One region of the Pseudoalteromonas sp. OF5H-5 genome, then DNA from elsewhere that is predicted to be linked to it. Evidence: predicted binding sites of a transcription regulator. Region 1 holds the regulator's gene; the other holds the start of a gene.
The links. Region 1 encodes NrdR, which represses ribonucleotide reductase genes. Its sites were predicted from a motif close to AAACACNANATNTNGTGTTT; they were not measured.

Region 1 (9,020 bases):
TAATGTGGCAATCGCCTACTATCTGAATATAGGCGATTGCGATCAATTTGGCATTTTGGAATTATTTTGGTTCGACGTATTCAACCACTTCTAAGTGGAAACCAGACAGTGCATGATATTTTTTAGGTAGACTCATTAGGCGCATTTTCTGAATGCCTAAATCAGCCAAAATTTGCGATCCCACACCTACGGTGCGCGAAGTACCTTGGAATTTACGGTAGTTCACCTGTTCACCCGCATCTTCCGCAGCAAATGCCTTAACCAGCGCTTCCATCTCTTCGCTACGTTCTTGTTTTCCAAGAATGACTAATACGCCTTCGTTGTCGGCGATGTGCTTCATGGCACTTTGCAGTGTCCAGCTTCTATCCGCGCTGCGATCTGAATGGAGGATATCGTTAAACGTGCTTTGCAGATGCACACGTACTAAATTGGCTTCTTCCGATTTGATCTCACCTTTTACCATCGCATAGTGAAGTTGATTATCAATGGTGTCTTTGTACGTCACTAGGTTAAACTCACCAAACTCAGTAGGCAGTTTACACTCTGCTACTTTTTCGATAGTGGTTTCGTTTAAGTTACGATACTCAATTAAATCAGCAATGGTGCCGATTTTAATATCGTGTTCTTTTGCGAATACTTCTAGTTGTGGGCGACGTGCCATAGTGCCGTCTGGATTGAGAATTTCAACAATCACAGATGCAGGCTCCAGTCCCGCCAAACGCGCTAAATCACATCCGGCTTCAGTATGGCCTGCACGCGTTAAAACGCCGCCTGGTTGCGCCATGATTGGGAAGATATGACCTGGTTGTACGATATCTTCAGGTACTGCACCTTTGGCAACTGCAGCTTGTACTGTACGGGCGCGATCTGCCGCTGAAATACCTGTCGTTACGCCTTTCGCAGCTTCAATAGACAAAGTAAAGTTGGTAGAGAACTGAGCGCCATTGGTTTTCACCATTAGTGGCAAGTTCAGCTGCTCACAGCGCTCCTGTGTCATGGTCAAACAGATTAACCCGCGACCATATGTTGCCATGAAATTAATTGCATCTGGTGTAATGTGCTCTGCTGCAATGATCAGATCACCTTCATTTTCTCGGTCTTCATCGTCCATCAAAATAACCATTTTACCGGCTTTAATGTCCGCGATGATTTCCTCAGCACTATTTAAACTCATAGTTTTCCCATTTTTACTTTGTCTGTGGCTACTTTATAAAGCCAGCTTTCGCCAATAGACTGGTTGTGAGAGTGGACTCGCTGGCAGCGCTTGGCTCACCCTGAATTAGTCTTTCGAGGTAGCGGGCGATTTGGTCAACCTCTAGGTTTAGTTTTGACCCGACTTGAAAACCTGCAATCGTCGTTTCTTGCGCCGTGTGTGGCACTATGGTCAATTTAAAGCGGTTTTGTTCCACGGCATTGACCGTCAAACTGATACCATCAATGGCAACCGAACCTTTATACGGAATATACTTCATTAGCGATGACGGCGCGGCTAACCAATAGTCAGTCGCTCTGGCATTAGCGGTTATCTCAACCACTTCAGCAATACCATCCACATGGCCTGACACCAAATGACCGCCTAGGCGTGAAATCGGCTGCAGTGCCTTTTCAAGATTTACCTTTTGGCCTTGTTTGTACTCGGCAAAACGCGTCAAACTTAAGGTTTCGTTAGAAACATCGGCTTTGAAGCCATCATGAAACTTCTCAGTTACGGTCAGGCAAACCCCGTTCGTGGCAATACTATCACCCAAGTTTACATCACTCATATCAAGAGATGTTGTGGTCACACGAACAATTAAATCGCCGCCCTTGAGCTGCAATTGAGTTAATGTTCCTGTTGCTTCGATAATACCTGTAAACATTTTACTTCTCTTTAGTCGCGATAAGTTTGAGATCAGGCCCCACTTGGCAAACGTCGCCAAACACTAACTCAGGTATTTGCGACATGGCACTCAGTGGTGTGGTGTTAAACAGCCCTTTTCCAGCGCCAATTATTTTCGGTGCCAAATAGATGATATATTCATCGATTAGCCCTTGTTCATGCATTACCCCCGCAAGGGTGGCACCGGCTTCTAGCCAAACATAATTACAGTGCTTTTCAGCCAGCTTGTTGAGCACGGCTTTTAGGTCGAGCTTACCGTTGATTTCAGGCACGACAATTTGCTCTACGAAATGAGGCCATTGCACTGAATTATCAATAGTACGGCGGAAAATAATCACTGGAGATGCAATTGTAAATAGCGCAAGATCTGGTGTCAGACGATTTTGTGAGTCAATAATCGCACGTATCGGCTGGCGTAGCTCAGATTGAGGATAATCGGTGTCTTGCAAAAACTCCTCACGAACATTGAGTCTTGCGTTGTCTACCATAACCGTATCGGCTCCGGTCAAGACCACACAGCTCTGCGCGCGGTGGCGCTGTACGTCTAAGCGCGCTGCCGCTGAGGTAATCCACTTGCTCTGGCCATTGTTTAGTGCGGTTTTACCATCAACAGAAGCGGCAAGCTTACAAGTCACGAACGGCAACCCATACTCCATTCGCTTCAAGAATCCGGTATTCAGTGCCCTTGCTTGTGGCTCTAACAAACCAAAAGCCGTTGCAATTCCCGCGGCTTCTAACATTGCCAATCCACGCCCTGCAACTTGTGGGTTGGGATCAACCATGGCTGCAACCACTCTGCTGACGCCTGCGTCAATCAGACCTTTTGCACACGGCGGCGTTCTGCCATAGTGACTACATGGCTCAAGCGTTACATAGGCAGTTGCACCTGCGGCTTTAGCTCCAGCTTGCTTAAGCGCATGTACTTCAGCATGGCCTTCACCTGCTTTTAAGTGTGCGCCTTCGCCGACGATTTCACCGTCTTTTACGATCACACAGCCGACGTTTGGATTGGGTGTTGTGGTGTATTTACCGCGCTTTGCAAGCGTGATGGCGCGGCTCATATAATCATGGTCTTGCGTTGTGAACTGGCTCAATCCCCCAACCTCGCAATTTCTTCACCAAACTCACGAATATCTTCGAAAGAGCGATATACTGAAGCAAATCGCACATAAGCCACTTTATCGAGCTTTTTGAGGGCTTCCATAATACATTCGCCAATCATGTCGCTTGGTACTTCACGTTCGCCAGTACCACGAATTTGAGATTTAATTTGGTGTACTACTTCTTCTATTTGTTCTGTACTAACAGGACGCTTTTCCAACGCTCGGTGCATGCCATTGAGTAACTTATCCTCATTGAAAGGCTCCCTGGTACCATCTTGCTTTATCACGCGCGGCATTAAGAGCTCTGCGCCCTCGAAGGTAGTAAAGCGTTCGTGGCATAAAATACACTCACGACGGCGACGGACTTGGTGGCCGGAAGCAACCAAACGTGAATCTATTACTTTGGTATCTTTGGCTGTACAGAATGGACAATGCATAGACGCTCTCGTTGACTCAAAAACAAAAAAGGCCGCTTGAATGCGGCCTTAATCATAACAAAAAACTGCTTTTTTGTGAGCGAAATTATGCGTAAACAGGTAATTTAGCGCAAATTGCTTTTACTTTTTCTTTCACTTGTGCCTGTACAGACTCATCATTGATGTTGTCTAGTACGTCACAGATCCAGCCAGCAAGCTCTTTCGACTCAGCTTCTTTGAAGCCACGACGAGTGATCGCAGGAGAACCGATACGAAGACCAGAAGTAACGAACGGTGAACGTGGATCGTTTGGTACAGAGTTTTTGTTTACTGTGATGTTTGCACGGCCAAGCGCTGCATCCGCATCTTTACCTGTGATGTCTTTATCAATCAGATCAAGTAGGAACAGGTGGTTTTCAGTTTTGCCAGAAACCACTTTATAACCACGCTCCTGAAGTACCGCAACCATAGCTTGTGCATTTTTAACCACTTGCTCTTGGTATGACTTGAACTCTGGCTGTAGTGCTTCTTTGAACGCAACCGCTTTTGCAGCGATAACGTGACATAGAGGACCACCTTGACCACCAGGGAATACGGCAGAGTTTAGCTTTTTATAGATTTCTTCATCATCACAAGCAGAGATGATAAGACCACCACGAGGACCCGCTAGCGTTTTGTGCGTTGTTGTTGTTACAACGTGTGCATGAGGCACTGGGCTTGGGTATATACCAGCGGCAACAAGACCTGCAACGTGCGCCATATCAACAAGTAGGTAAGCGCCTACTTTATCAGCGATTTCGCGGAACTTAGCCCAGTCAACGATACCTGAGTACGCAGAGAAACCACCGATGATCATTTTTGGCTTGTGCTCAAGTGCTAACGCTTCAACTTGCGCGTAATCGATTTCACCAGTTTCTTCGTTTAGACCGTACTGGATAGCATTGTACGTTTTACCAGAGAAGTTTACGTGTGAACCGTGCGTTAAGTGACCACCGTGAGCAAGGCTCATACCTAGCACAGTGTCATGTGGCTGAAGTAGCGCTTGGAATACCGCCGCATTTGCTTGTGAGCCAGCGTGAGGCTGAACGTTTGCATAAGTAGAACCAAATAGCTCGTTTGCACGATCAATGGCTAGTTGCTCAACCACGTCAACGTGCTCACAACCGCCATAGTAACGCTTACCTGGGTAACCTTCAGCATACTTGTTTGTTAGCTGAGAACCCTGCGCTTCAAGTACACGTGGGCTACAGTAGTTCTCAGAAGCGATAAGCTCGATGTGCTCTTCTTGACGTGAAGTTTCTGCTTCAATCGCTGCAAATAGTTCTGGGTCAAAATCTGCAATATTCATGTTACGTTCTAACATGGTTTCTCCTAGGTAAACGTAAGGGTATTTTTAAAGACAATCTAGCATCACAAGATAACCAGTTTGCCTATGAAATCAGCATGGACATATTTAAGCAGGGATTGAATTTATTTCACACCCCTATCGCGATGATATTTTTTTATTTAAACATTAATATTTTAAATAAGACAACCTAAGTTGCATTTGAAAAGCTAATATAGTCTTAAAATTGACCTTATCTGAGTGGGCGTTCTACCCACTCAGATAGGCACTCTGATTTAGTTGAGTTTTGCTAACATTGCTGCCTTCAAAGCATCATAATCTGCACTAAGCGGCTCTGCCAAACATGGTTTTTGCAATGCATCGGCCAACGGTTTCGGCATATCAAGCTGCTGATTTAAAACACCTTCTACAGATTCCTTAAACTTCGCAGGATGCGCAGTGGCAAGGAAAATTCCGGTTTCATCCGCTTGAGAGTCCAACGCTAATCCCTCGTAGGCTATCGCAGTGTGCGGCTCAGCCAAGTAACCTTTATCATGTAATTCTTGCATTACTGTCTGAGTTCGCGCTTCCGTCACCGAACGTGAATAAAAGTCATGTTTGTTAAAATCCCCTCTTTCTAGCATGATTTCAACACGAGGCCAGTTATTAGGTTTACTCACGTCCATCGCATTAGAGAGTGACTCCAAAGTGTCGTTTGGTTGCCACTCACCCGAGGCTATGTAACGGGGCACAGTATCATTTTGGTTTGTCGTGGCACTTAACTTGGCAATAGGTAATCCAATCGCTGCCGCAATCATTGCTGCACAGACATTACCGAAGTTACCACTTGGCACTGAAACATGCACTTTATCACGCTGAGATTTAGGTAATTGTGCTAGCGCTTCAAAGTAATAACACACTTGCGCCACTAAACGGCTGATGTTGATGGAGTTTGCCGAATTAAGACCAAGCTTTTGCTTTACTTCGTCATCAAGGAATGCAGACTTTACCATCGCTTGGCAGTCATCAAAGCTGCCATCTACAGCATAACAATGAATGTTTTTCCCAAGTGTTGTAAACAGCTTTTGTTGGGCAAGCGAAATTTTGCCATGAGGATAAAGGATCACAACATCGACATTTTCTTTTTCGTAAAATGCATGGGCAACGGCGGCGCCCGTGTCACCACTTGTTGCGGTGAGGATAGTCACGCGCTCACCTTGATTAAACATACTAATGCATTCCGCCATAAAGCGGCCGCCAAAGTCTTTAAACGCCAATGTTGGCCCATGAAAAAGCTCTAAACAATGCTGATTTTTAGCAACTTCGACTAATTTAGCAGGGAAATTAAAGGCGCGCTTTACCATCGCATCGAGGGTATCTTGTGGTAGTTCATCACCAATAAGGTGATGTAATATCTTGGCACTGCGCTCTGCAAAAGGTAATTCAAGTAGTGCATCAACATCTGCAATACGCTCAAATGTAGGAGGAAAAAAAACTCCTTGGTTACGACCTAAACCAATTTTTACCGCTTCAACAAATGAAACAACCTGCTGCTCGTCTTTTAAATTCACTAATTTCATTACTTTTGATCCTTTAATTCTCTTGTGCCAAGCGCATCTAATCGGCAAATATGGCTAAAACCCGCTTCGTTAATGTAATTTTGTTGCAACCATTGCTGCACTGCATTTGCCTGTTGCTCAGACTTACAAATAGCAAATAGTGTGGGACCTGCCCCTGAAATACTCACCAGCTCGGCACCTAGGGCTGGTAGCGCGTCTTTTGCTTCGTTAAAGCCAGCAATGAGTGGCGCTCTCGCTTCCTCGGCAATGCTGTCTTTCATCATCGACAGTGCTTTGTCAAATTGACCTGACTGCATCAATAAACAAAAGCCCGACAGTCGCTGGGCAAACTCCACCGTATCATGCAAAGAAAACTGCTGTGGTAGTGCTTGCCTTGCTTTCGCTGTATTCAAGGCAAAGCCAGGATATGCAATAACATAAAACCAGCTTTCATCATGCGCAACGCTGATTGCTTTACTTGGAATGCAGTCTGCTGTCAGTTGTAGCCCACCAAGGTAGCAGGGCGTGATGTTGTCGTAGTGACGACCACCACTGACCTTAGCTTCAAAGTCGGCCATTAATTCAATAAGCGCCTCTTGGCTTAATTGCGTATTGGCAAAATCATTGAGTGCAGCAAAAGCGGCAACCACAGAGCAAGCGCTAGAGCCTAGACCTGAACCAACAGGAAGGCCTTTATACAAGGTCATGGCAACCGCCGGCATGTTGGGTGCCACATGCTGTTTGAAGTGCTGTAAACACTGAAACGCTAGATTGTCTTTAGGATCAGCGGAGAGCTTTTCAGCATATGGACCAATACAGTTGAACGTATCACGCTCTGCGGCTTCAACGCTGACCTGATCACCCAGTAAACTGCCATCAATAGGCTGGAGTGCGGCGCCAAGGGCATCAAAGCCAACACAAAAATTACCCATTGACGCTGGTGCATAAAATGTTTTCATAGCTCCTACCTCGACAGCGTTTTTAGGATATCAGCAAATACGCCTGCAGAGGTTACCTCTGCGCCCGCGCCATAACCTCTGATCACAAAAGGCTTTGGTTGATAATATTGGCTCAAAATAGCCAGTGCGTTTTCACCATCGCGAATATCGTACAGAGCATGTTCTTTATCTACCGCTTCAATGCCAACGCGGCATTTACCGTCAACAATTGAACCGACATAGCGTAGCACTTGGCCTTGTGCTTTGGCCGCCGCAATACGCGCTGCGAAAGCATCATCTAATTGCGGTAATTGCGCCATAAATTCATCAACACTGGCACCCTCAGCAAACCCTTCAGGTAATACTGATTCAACTTCAATATCACTGAGTTCCAACGGCAGTCCCGATTCACGGGCAATGATAAGCAGCTTACGTGCGACATCCGTACCAGATAAGTCATCGCGCGGATCTGGCTCTGTAAAACCGCTTTGTTTGGCTTTCTCTGTCGCTTCCGATAGCGATAAACCATCCGACAATACGCCAAAAATATACGATAGCGAGCCAGACAAAATACCACTGAATGAAAGCAATTCATCTCCTGCGCCAAACAGCAATTTAAGGTTGTCTAATACAGGGAGTCCGGCGCCAACGTTGGTTTCGTATAGAAAGTGACGGCGCTTAGCTAGTGCAGCCTGCTGCAGTGACTGATAATACTCATAGCTGCCAGTATTGGCTTTTTTATTAGCCGCAACGACATGAAAGCCCGCGTTAAGAAAGTCTAAATAGCCATCGGCAACGAATTGAGCCGCACTACAATCGACAATCACAGGGTTAATTAAATGATTTTGTCTAACAAACTGGCTAACCTGTTGTAAATCAAAGCCCGACTCCGCTTTCTCAAGCGCCAATTCCCAGTTATCAAACGGTACGCCTTCTGGGTCTAAGTAACACTTACTTGAGTTTGCAATGCCATAGAGGTTCAAACGGATATTGCGTTTTTCAAGCCATGCTTGCTGCTTATGAAACTGCTTCATTAATTCTTGACCCACTAGACCGCAGCCAATCAAGAAAACATCAATGGATGGCACGTGCGTGAAGAAGTTTTCGTGACACACTTTTACTGCATCTTGGCAAAGTTCACCGTCAACCACCGCCGAAATAGAACTCTCCGTTGAGTCCTGCGCGATGGCAACAATATTCACCTGAGCCTGTGCAAGTGACGCAAAGAATTTGGCCGCAAGACCTTTGTGCGCTTTCATGTTGTCGCCAACCAAAGTAACGATAGCAAGGTTACGTTGCACTTCAATTGGGTCGATTAATCCTGCTTGCGTTTCAAGCTCAAATGCCTGTTCAAGCGCAACCAGCGCAAGTGTTAAGTCTTGCTCATGGACACAGAAACTGATGCTGAATTCACAAGAAGATTGCGTAATAAGTACAATGGATACGTTATCTGCTGCCAGTGCAGAAAAGACCCGAGCAGCCATGCCAACCTTGCCTTTCATTCCAGGTCCTGCCACGGTCAACATAGCCAGTTTATCAAGACTCGAAAGCGCTTTTACTGGAGCCTCGCCACCGCCTTGAGCACAAATCAGTGAACCCGGCACTTCTGGGTCATGAGTATTTTTAATTTCACAAGGCACATCTGCTTTGGCGCAAGGTAAAATGGTTTTTGGGTGCAGCACTTTGGCGCCAAAATAAGATAGCTCCATGGCTTCTTTATAAGATAGCACGTCGACCTTAGTCGCTTTCTTTATCAGACGAGGATCTGCACTGTAGACGCCATCAACGTCAGTCCAGATTT
Region 2 (9,020 bases), on a different contig from region 1:
CCGACACGTAGGCCAACAGATTCAAGCCAGTCACTGTGTACTGCATAATTTACAAGCCCTTGCCAACGGTCTTGTTTTACTCGAGCAAATACGGATTCTTCTTCGTGGTCATGCCCTTCCTCTTCATGCTCGTGATCATGGTCATGACCAATATGAGAGTGAGCAGGAATGCCATAGTCCGTATCAACACGGCCATAAGAGAAACCAACGGTCAGATGATCGCCAACGTAACTTGTACCTAAGTTAAATTGCTCAGAATCGATAAAGGTATTGTCGACGCGATTGGCGTACTCTGTTTCATGCTCTTCTGCTTCGTGGGCATGATCTTCGCCTTCATGTTCATGCTCGTGTTCTTCATGTTCGTCGTGTGGAAGCGCGAAATTAGGGGTTTCATAATCACCACCTTTGCGCTTAACGCCATCGAAATGGAAGTTAAATCCGTCAAAGCCGGATTCTAATAATACCGCAAAGGTATTGGTATTTGAGTTGGTATCATGGCTATAGTCGGCAGCGCCCTGAAGGCTATCGATCACGTCTGTCGGAACACGATTATCAACAACATTAACCACACCACCGATTGCACCTGAGCCGTAAAGTAGGGTTGCAGGACCTCTTAGCACTTCAATTTGCTGCGCAGCCAGCGAGTCATTAGTGTTGGCGTGATCTGGGCCAACGCGCGAGGCATCGCTACTGTCTAACCCGTTTTGCGTGATTTTAACCCGAGGACCATCTAAACCACGGATGATAGGGCTTGAACTCACCGGACCAAAGTAACTAGCATTGATCCCTGGTTGGCCTTTTAGTGTTTCACCCAGTGTTGGTTTGGCACGGTTTTTTAGCTCATCCCCACTTAATACACTGACCGGAGAGGTCATTTCCATACTATTTTTATGTAGGGCAGAAGAGTAAACAACAATGCTCTCAACAGATGTTGGTTTTAGTTCGACTCGAACAAATCCTTGGGCTTCATCTACATCTACACGTTTATCAAGATAATTAGGCTTAGTAACGTGTAATTGAGAATCAGCATCTATTGTAATGGTAAATTGGCCATTCTTATCTGATTTAACTGACTTGCTTTTGCCATGAAGATGGATGGTTACATTACTAAGTGGTTGATTGTTTGCGTCAACAACTTTACCTGTTAGTTGTGCAGCATAAGCTGGCGCTGCCCCGATTATTGAAATTAATGCGCTGGCGATAAGAGACTGCTTAAACATATTTTATTACCACGAGTTAGATTATGTATTGAACGAGTGAGCCTATTCGGCTAATAGAGTGATAATATAACACTACAAATTTGGAGGATCAATAACGTTATACTATAACTTAGTTATTGTTGAAATTAGAATTACAACTATAGTTAAGGAACAAGTCAAAGTGAGCACAACGTAATGAACAAACCATTTGTCTTCAAGGCAAGGATTAAGGTTGCTGACTTATTTCACCATAGCCACCATGAAGAAGCATTTACCACCGCCATGTTGTCAAAAGAAAGTAGTGAGCACTTTGCGATGAAATTACTTGGGATATGCGCACTGTCTTTTGATAAGCCGGCAAAGTGGAGCAAGGCGGAGAAAAAACATTGGCCGGACGTATGGCTAGAAGACGACAACGACCAGGTTGAAGTCGCTTTGTTTATTGGTACCTTAGAGGTCGATGAGATACTCAAGTATGAAAAGCTTTATGCTAAGGTTGTGGTGTTGTGTGCTGACGGTGAGCAATGGTTTGAAGAGCGTCGAGCGCAATTACAGTTTATTGGATCTTTCTCTGTGTTTAGTATTCCCACGGACTTTGTGGTTGAATTGTGTGAAATGCTGACGCGAAGTTTACATTGGGATGTGATTTTTGAAAATGGGGCGATGAGTGTTACTGATAGCGAACACTACATTCGTACTCGAATTACCAAGCTGATTTAAGGCATTAGTTAGGAATAATGGCTGCTAGAGAATAAATTGCTATCTCGGATTTTGGTTATTTACGGCAACTCTATTTTAATGTGGCTTGTGGGTCTGCTACAGCACAATAAAATTTCCCCATCTCTCACAAAAGCAAGTGGCTCGTTCGCGTACTGTGTTTGTCCTTCGATGAGCTTGGCGCGGCAAGCACCGCAAAAACCCTCGCGGCATTGATAGGGGACTTCAATATTTGCTGCTTCAAGGGTTTCGAGTATCGAAGACGAAGAAGCCACATATTCCAGTGGCTCCTCAATATTCTCAACCTGAATTAGGAAGGATGGCTTTTCAACCATTACAAGTCGAAATCGCCAAAGTCAGAGGCATCGACTTCAGAGTCGATTTGTCCAACAAGATATGAGCTGATCTCAGCTTCCTGTGGTGCAACCTGAACATTGTCAGAAACAAGCCAAGCATTGATCCACGGAATAGGATTCGATTTGGTCTCAAATTGCGTTGGTAAACCAACCGCTGACATACGAATATTTGTGATGTACTCAACGTATTGACACAAAATATCTTTGTTCAGGCCAATCATTGAACCGTCTTTAAACAGATACTCAGCCCATTCTTTTTCTTGCTCAGCTGCTTCAACAAACATCTTAATTGCTTCTTCACGGCATTGTGCTGCCACGATAGACATTTCAGGGTCATCTTTGCCTTCTTGCATGATATTCAGCATATGCTGTGTGCCAGACAAATGAAGCGCCTCATCACGAGCAATTAGCTTGATGATCTTTGCATTACCTTCCATAAGCTCGCGCTCAGCAAAAGCAAATGAGCAGGCAAAGCTCACGTAGAAGCGGATTGCTTCTAAGATGTTTACCGACATGATGCAAAGGTACAGGAGCTTTTTCAGCTCAAACAAGTTTATGACGACCGTTGTGCCATTAATTTCATGCTTGCCTTCACCGTACTGATTATAAAGGCTTACCTTTTCAATCAGTTCATCGTAATACTTGGTAACTGCATCCGCACGTTCAACAATTTTGTCATTGCCCACGATGTCATCAAAGATTAACTCAGGGTTTTGCGTCACATTACGAATAATGTGAGTGTAAGAGCGACTGTGGATCGTTTCACTAAAAGCCCAAGTTTCGATCCAAGTTTCAAGCTCAGGGATGGAGACGATCGGCAAAAGCGCAACGTTTGGAGAGCGACCTTGCACACTGTCTAGCAATGTTTGATATTTTAGGTTGCTCAAAAAGATATGTCTTTCGTGCTCAGGAAGTGCCTGAAAGTCCAATCTATCCTTACTTACGTCTACTTCTTCTGGACGCCAGAAAAACGATAATTGCTTTTCAATTAGCTTTTCGAAAATAGGGAACTTCTGTTGGTCGTAGCGAGATACATTAACAGTTTGTCCGAAAAACATCGGTTCTTTTAATTGGTCGTTATGATTTCTGCTAAACGTAGAATATGCCATAAATGTGTTACTCAATACCTAAAAAAGCGGGTGATGACCACCCGCATAAAAAGTTATATCTTACAAGCGCCGCCTTCACAACCATCGTCTTCTGCTTCTGGTTTCATCTCATCTTGAGCATCAGAAGCACCGTCGCGGGTGTTATGGTAATAAAGTGTTTTAACACCAAGTTTGTATGCGGTGAGTAAGTCTTTTAGCAATAGCTTCATAGGAACTTTACCTGCTTCAAACTTACTTGGATCATAATTGGTATTTGCAGAGATAGTTTGATCGATGAACTTCTGCATAATACCAACCAGCGCAAGGTAACCATCGTTAGATGGAATATCCCAAAGTAGTTCATAGTTGTTCTTGAGGCGGTCGTACTCAGGTACAACTTGCTTCAAGATACCATCTTTACTTGCTTTAACACTGATATGACCACGAGGTGGTTCAATACCGTTTGTCGCGTTTGAAATTTGCGATGATGTTTCCGATGGCATCAAGGCTGACAACGTTGAGTTACGCATACCGTGTTCTTGGATACTTGCTCTTAACGCATCCCAGTCAAGGCGTAATGGCTCTTCACAGACTTTATCAAGGTCACGCTTATAGGTATCTATTGGCATGATACCTTGTGAGTAGGTCGTCTCGTTAAACTTAGGACAAGCGCCGCGTTCTTTTGCCAGTTCATTCGATGCTTTCATCAGATAGTATTGGATCGCTTCAAATGTTCTGTGTGTTAGGCCGTTAGCACTACCGTCTGAGTACTTAACACCATTCTTTGCAAGATAATAAGCAAAGTTAATCACACCGATACCCAGTGTACGGCGTCCCATCGTTGCATTGTACGCAGCAGGAACAGGATAGTCTTGATAGTCTAATAGGTTATCAAGTGCGCGAACCGCAAGCTCTGCTAACTCTTCTAGCTCATCTAAAGACTTGATGGCTCCTAAGTTAAACGCTGAAAGCGTGCAAAGTGCAATTTCACCTTCAGGGTCATTTACATGGCTTAACGGCTTCGTTGGTAGTGCAATTTCAAGGCATAGGTTTGACTGGCGGATCGGTGCAACCTTAGAGTCAAACGGGCTGTGTGTATTACAGTGGTCAACGTTTTGTAGATAAATACGACCGGTGCTCGCACGTTCTTGCGCAAACATTGAGAATAATTCAATCGCTTTAATGCGTTTCTTACGAATAGACTCATCTTGCTCGTACTTAACATACAGTTCTTCGAATTTATCTTGATCTTCAAAGAATGCGTCGTAAAGACCTGGCACATCTGATGGACTAAAGAGCGTAATATAGTCGTCTTTAATTAGGCGGCTATACATGGTTTTGTTGAACTGCACGCCATAATCTAAATGACGTACGCGGTTTTCTTCAACACCACGGTTATTTTTTAGTACTAATAGGTTTTCAACTTCAAGATGCCAAAGCGGGTAGAATAGGGTCGCCGCGCCACCACGTACACCGCCTTGAGAACAGCTTTTAACAGCCGTTTGGAAGTGCTTATAAAACGGAATACATCCAGTGTGGTACGCTTCCCCATTTCTGATTGGGCTACCAAGTGCACGAATACGGCCTGCGTTAATACCAATACCGGCACGCTGACTGACGTATTTTACAATCGCAGAAGAAGTCGCGTTGATTGAATCTAGGCTATCAGCACATTCAATCAGTACGCAAGAGCTAAACTGACGTGTCGGCGTACGAACACCAGCCATTATTGGCGTTGGTAATGAAATCTTGAATGTTGAAACCGCATCGTAGAATCGCTTAATGTAATCTAGACGCGTTTCTTTCGGGTAGTTTGCAAACAGGCTTGCAGCAACTAGAACATATAAGAACTGCGCACTTTCATAGATCTCACCCGTTACGCGATTTTGTACAAGGTACTTACCTTCCAACTGCTTAACGGCTGCATAGCTGAAGTTCATATCTCGGCTATGGTCGATGTAGCTGTTTAGCTCATCAAACTCAGCTTTTGTGTAGTCGGTAAGAAGGTGCTGATCATAGCGCTTGTCTTCAACCAGCTTTACCACATGGTCGTGTAAGTGCGGCGGCTCAAAACAGCCATAGGCTTTCTTACGCAAGTGGAAAATAGCCAAACGAGCGGCTAGATACTGATAATCTGGAGACTCTTTTGAGATCAGATCGGCTGCAGCTTTAATAATCGTTTCGTGGATATCACCAGTACGAATACCGTCATAAAACTGGATGTGTGACTTTAATTCAACCTGAGAAACTGAGACGTTATCTAGGCCTTCTGCCGCCCATGTAATGACACGATGGATCTTATCTAGATCTAACGGTTCTTTGCGACCGTTTCTTTTGCATACAGATAGCTGTTGGTTCATGTTATGTGCCTGTATTCCTTAGGAACGCGCTTTAGATATCGCACGAATATAAAATTGTTTAGCAAACCACCACTATATATGGTGCCCTAGTGGCTAGGGATCACAAGATAGTGGGGTTGACGTGAATTTGCAAGAGAACAACTCGGGCAGAATTGTGGATAAGTTTGGGATAATTTATTTATGTAAGTATCCACTAACCTATGACAATCCACTTATCTGCCCACAAAGAAAAATCAACAAAAAGATGATGCTTTTCAGCAAAAATAAAAAAAAATTCTAACTGATTTTTTTCTACACAAATTCGTATCTATTATAGCAAAAACACAATATATGGTGTTTTATTTTTTTATCGACACTAAATATGCGATAACGTGTCTAATGGGTTAGTAAGATAGAGATCCGCATGCCAAGACTTAGCTTCGGATTCAGATGGAATGAATCCCCACATTGCTGCTGCACTAATCATTTTTGCGGATTTTGCAGCAATAATGTCTCGCTCAGCATCGCCAACATAAATACACTGCTCTGGCGAAATCCCCAATTTTGACGCCACTAATAGCAAAGGTTCTGGATGAGGCTTGGCCACCGCCAGTGTATCTCCGCATACTACTGTCTCGATCTTTGCAAGTTCAGGGATCTGTTTTAGTAGCGGAAGCGTTAAAAACTCAGGTTTGTTCGTCATGATCCCAACCTGAATCTCTTTTTCTAAAAGTGCCGCTAATAACTCACCAATTTGCGCAAAGCATTGGGAATGTACTGATAAATTCGCCAGGTAGTAGTCGAGTACACCCTGCCGTAATATTTGAATGTCGTAGTGCTTTAATGACTCACCAAATCCTACTTGCAACATCGCTGCTACGCCGTTTGAAATCGCACTGCTATAAACCTGTTTGCCGACAGTAGGCATTTTATTAGCAGCTAAAACGTGGTTTAGTGCGGCTCCCAAGTCATCACTGGTATCCAGCAAGGTGCCGTCTAAATCAAATAGTACCGCCTGGATCATGCCAGCTTCTCAAAATGTAGAATGTAGTTAACTGAAACGTCTTTAGTTAAGGTAAATGTTTTGCCGATAGGGTTGTAGTTAATCCCTGTCGCCGCCCTAACTTTGAGGTCGTATTTTTCAGCCCAATCAATTAAAGTCGAAGGGCGAATAAATTTATCATGCTCATGCGTGCCTTCAGGAACCATTTTAAGCAGTTTTTCTGCGGCGACGATAGCCAGTAAATACGCTTTTGTAGTTTTGTTTAAGGTAGAAAAAAATACATGACCGCCGGGCTTAACTAGCTGTGCGACTGAACGAATAATGGATTCTGGGTCTGGTACGTGTTCTAGCATTTCCATGCAAGTTACTACATCGAACTCACCTTGGTGCATGGCTGCGAATTCTTCCGCTGGCACTTTTTGATAGTCTACGTTAACGCCGACCTCTAATGCGTGGAGCTTTGCGACGTTAAGCGGCTCTTGCCCCATATCGATACCGGTTGCATTTGCACCCAGCTTAGCCATGCTTTCTGTTAAAATCCCGCCACCACAACCGACATCTAATACTGTTTTTGCGAATAGGCCTTCACACTTATCGTTAATAAAGTCCAACCTCAACGGGTTAATGTCGTGTAATGGTTTAAATTCTCCCTCTCGGTCCCACCAGCGCTCTGCTATTTCTTCAAATTTAGCGATTTCATTAGGGTCTATATTTTGATGTTCGGTCATAAAAAACTTCCTCGTCGAATTGAGCGCATTATAAAGGGGATTAGATAAAAATAGCACCTGTAAAACGGTAAAAAGTGTGTTAGCATGCTTGACGAATTTTATAATAAACAAAGCCCCCGCTGATACTCTGAGGCAATTCGGCTATTTTTTGAAGTGCGTTTAATTGGCGCTTCAGCAGAAAAAGCAATTTGCTATTCAGATAGCATCTCAACACAAGTTGTAGTGTGACACAAAAGGGGTGGACACTGAAGGAAAGTGGAGTCAAATGTCTGATCTCGCCAATGAAATCCTGCCAGTCAATATCGAAGATGAATTAAAAAATTCATACCTAGATTATGCAATGAGTGTAATCGTAGGTCGTGCATTACCTGACGTACGTGACGGCCTAAAGCCTGTTCACCGTCGTGTATTGTTCGCGATGAATGAACTTAAAAATGACTGGAACAAACCTTATAAAAAGTCAGCTCGTGTAGTTGGTGACGTAATCGGTAAATATCACCCGCATGGTGATAGCGCGGTTTACGATACTATTGTACGTATGGCTCAGCCTTTCTCTCTACGCTATATGCTCGTAGATGGACAAGGTAACTTTGGTTCTGTCGATGGTGACTCTGCAGCTGCGATGCGTTATACCGAAGTACGTATGGCGAAAGTCGCTCACGAGTTACTTGCTGACCTTGAAAAAGAAACCGTTGATTATGTACCAAACTACGATGGTACAGAGCAAATTCCAGATGTGTTACCAACTAAAGTGCCTAACTTATTGGTGAATGGTTCATCTGGTATTGCGGTTGGTATGGCGACCAATATTCCACCTCACAACTTAACTGAGGTGATCAATGGCTGTTTGGCTGTGATCCAGAATCCAGACATCACCATTGAAGAGTTAATCGACTATATTCCGGGTCCTGATTTCCCGACTGCCGCCATCATTAGCGGTAAAAACGGCATCGAACAAGCCTATAAAACAGGCCGTGGTAAGATCTATATCCGCGCGAAAGCTGAAATCGAAGTCGATGAGAAAACAAACAAAGAAACCATCATCGTTCATGAAATTCCTTACCAAGTTAACAAAGCAAGACTAATCGAAAAAATTGCTGAACTTGTTAAAGACAAAAAGGTTGAAGGGATCAGTGCACTGCGCGACGAGTCGGATAAAGACGGTATGCGTATTGTTATTGAAATCAAACGCGGTGAAGTCGGTGAGGTTGTACTAAACAACCTATATGCTCAAACACAACTACAAACTGTGTTTGGCATCAATATGGTTGCACTAGACAACAACCAGCCTAAGTGTTTCAACCTGAAAGAAATGCTTGATGCGTTTATTATTCACCGTCGTGAAGTTGTAACGCGTCGTACTGTATTTGACCTGCGTAAGGCAAGAGACCGAGCGCACACGCTTGAAGGCCTCGCAATTGCGCTAGCTAACATTGACCCAATCATTGAGCTTATTCGTAAGTCACCAACACCAGCGGAAGCGAAAGCGGCGCTAACTGCGCGAGCTTGGGATCTTGGTAACGTTAAATCAATGCTTGAGCGCACAGGCGAAGAAAATGTTGCGCGTCCAGATTGGTTAGCGGAAGAATT

Region 2: the regulator NrdR is predicted to act here: its motif matches at 5,788-5,807, upstream of nrdA (class 1a ribonucleoside-diphosphate reductase subunit alpha).

Annotation. Positions count from the first base shown of each region.
Region 1 is NZ_JAKGBF010000001.1:147,603-156,622, reverse strand. Features, by position in the region: gene ribBA (bifunctional 3,4-dihydroxy-2-butanone-4-phosphate synthase/GTP cyclohydrolase II) at 62-1,174, opposite strand; gene L1271_RS00700 (riboflavin synthase) at 1,203-1,859, opposite strand; gene ribD (bifunctional diaminohydroxyphosphoribosylaminopyrimidine deaminase/5-amino-6-(5-phosphoribosylamino)uracil reductase RibD) at 1,861-2,973, opposite strand; gene nrdR (transcriptional regulator NrdR) at 2,970-3,419, opposite strand; gene glyA (serine hydroxymethyltransferase) at 3,505-4,761, opposite strand; gene thrC (threonine synthase) at 5,019-6,302, opposite strand; gene thrB (homoserine kinase) at 6,302-7,240, opposite strand; gene thrA (bifunctional aspartate kinase/homoserine dehydrogenase I) at 7,246-9,020, opposite strand, start outside.
Region 2 is NZ_JAKGBF010000009.1:80,759-89,778, reverse strand. Features, by position in the region: gene L1271_RS14395 (TonB-dependent receptor) at 1-1,220, opposite strand, end outside; gene L1271_RS14390 (YaeQ family protein) at 1,395-1,919, shown strand; gene yfaE (class I ribonucleotide reductase maintenance protein YfaE) at 1,979-2,251, opposite strand; gene nrdB (class Ia ribonucleoside-diphosphate reductase subunit beta) at 2,251-3,381, opposite strand; gene nrdA (class 1a ribonucleoside-diphosphate reductase subunit alpha) at 3,435-5,720, opposite strand; gene L1271_RS14370 (HAD family hydrolase) at 6,076-6,723, opposite strand; gene ubiG (bifunctional 2-polyprenyl-6-hydroxyphenol methylase/3-demethylubiquinol 3-O-methyltransferase UbiG) at 6,720-7,430, opposite strand; gene gyrA (DNA gyrase subunit A) at 7,696-9,020, shown strand, end outside.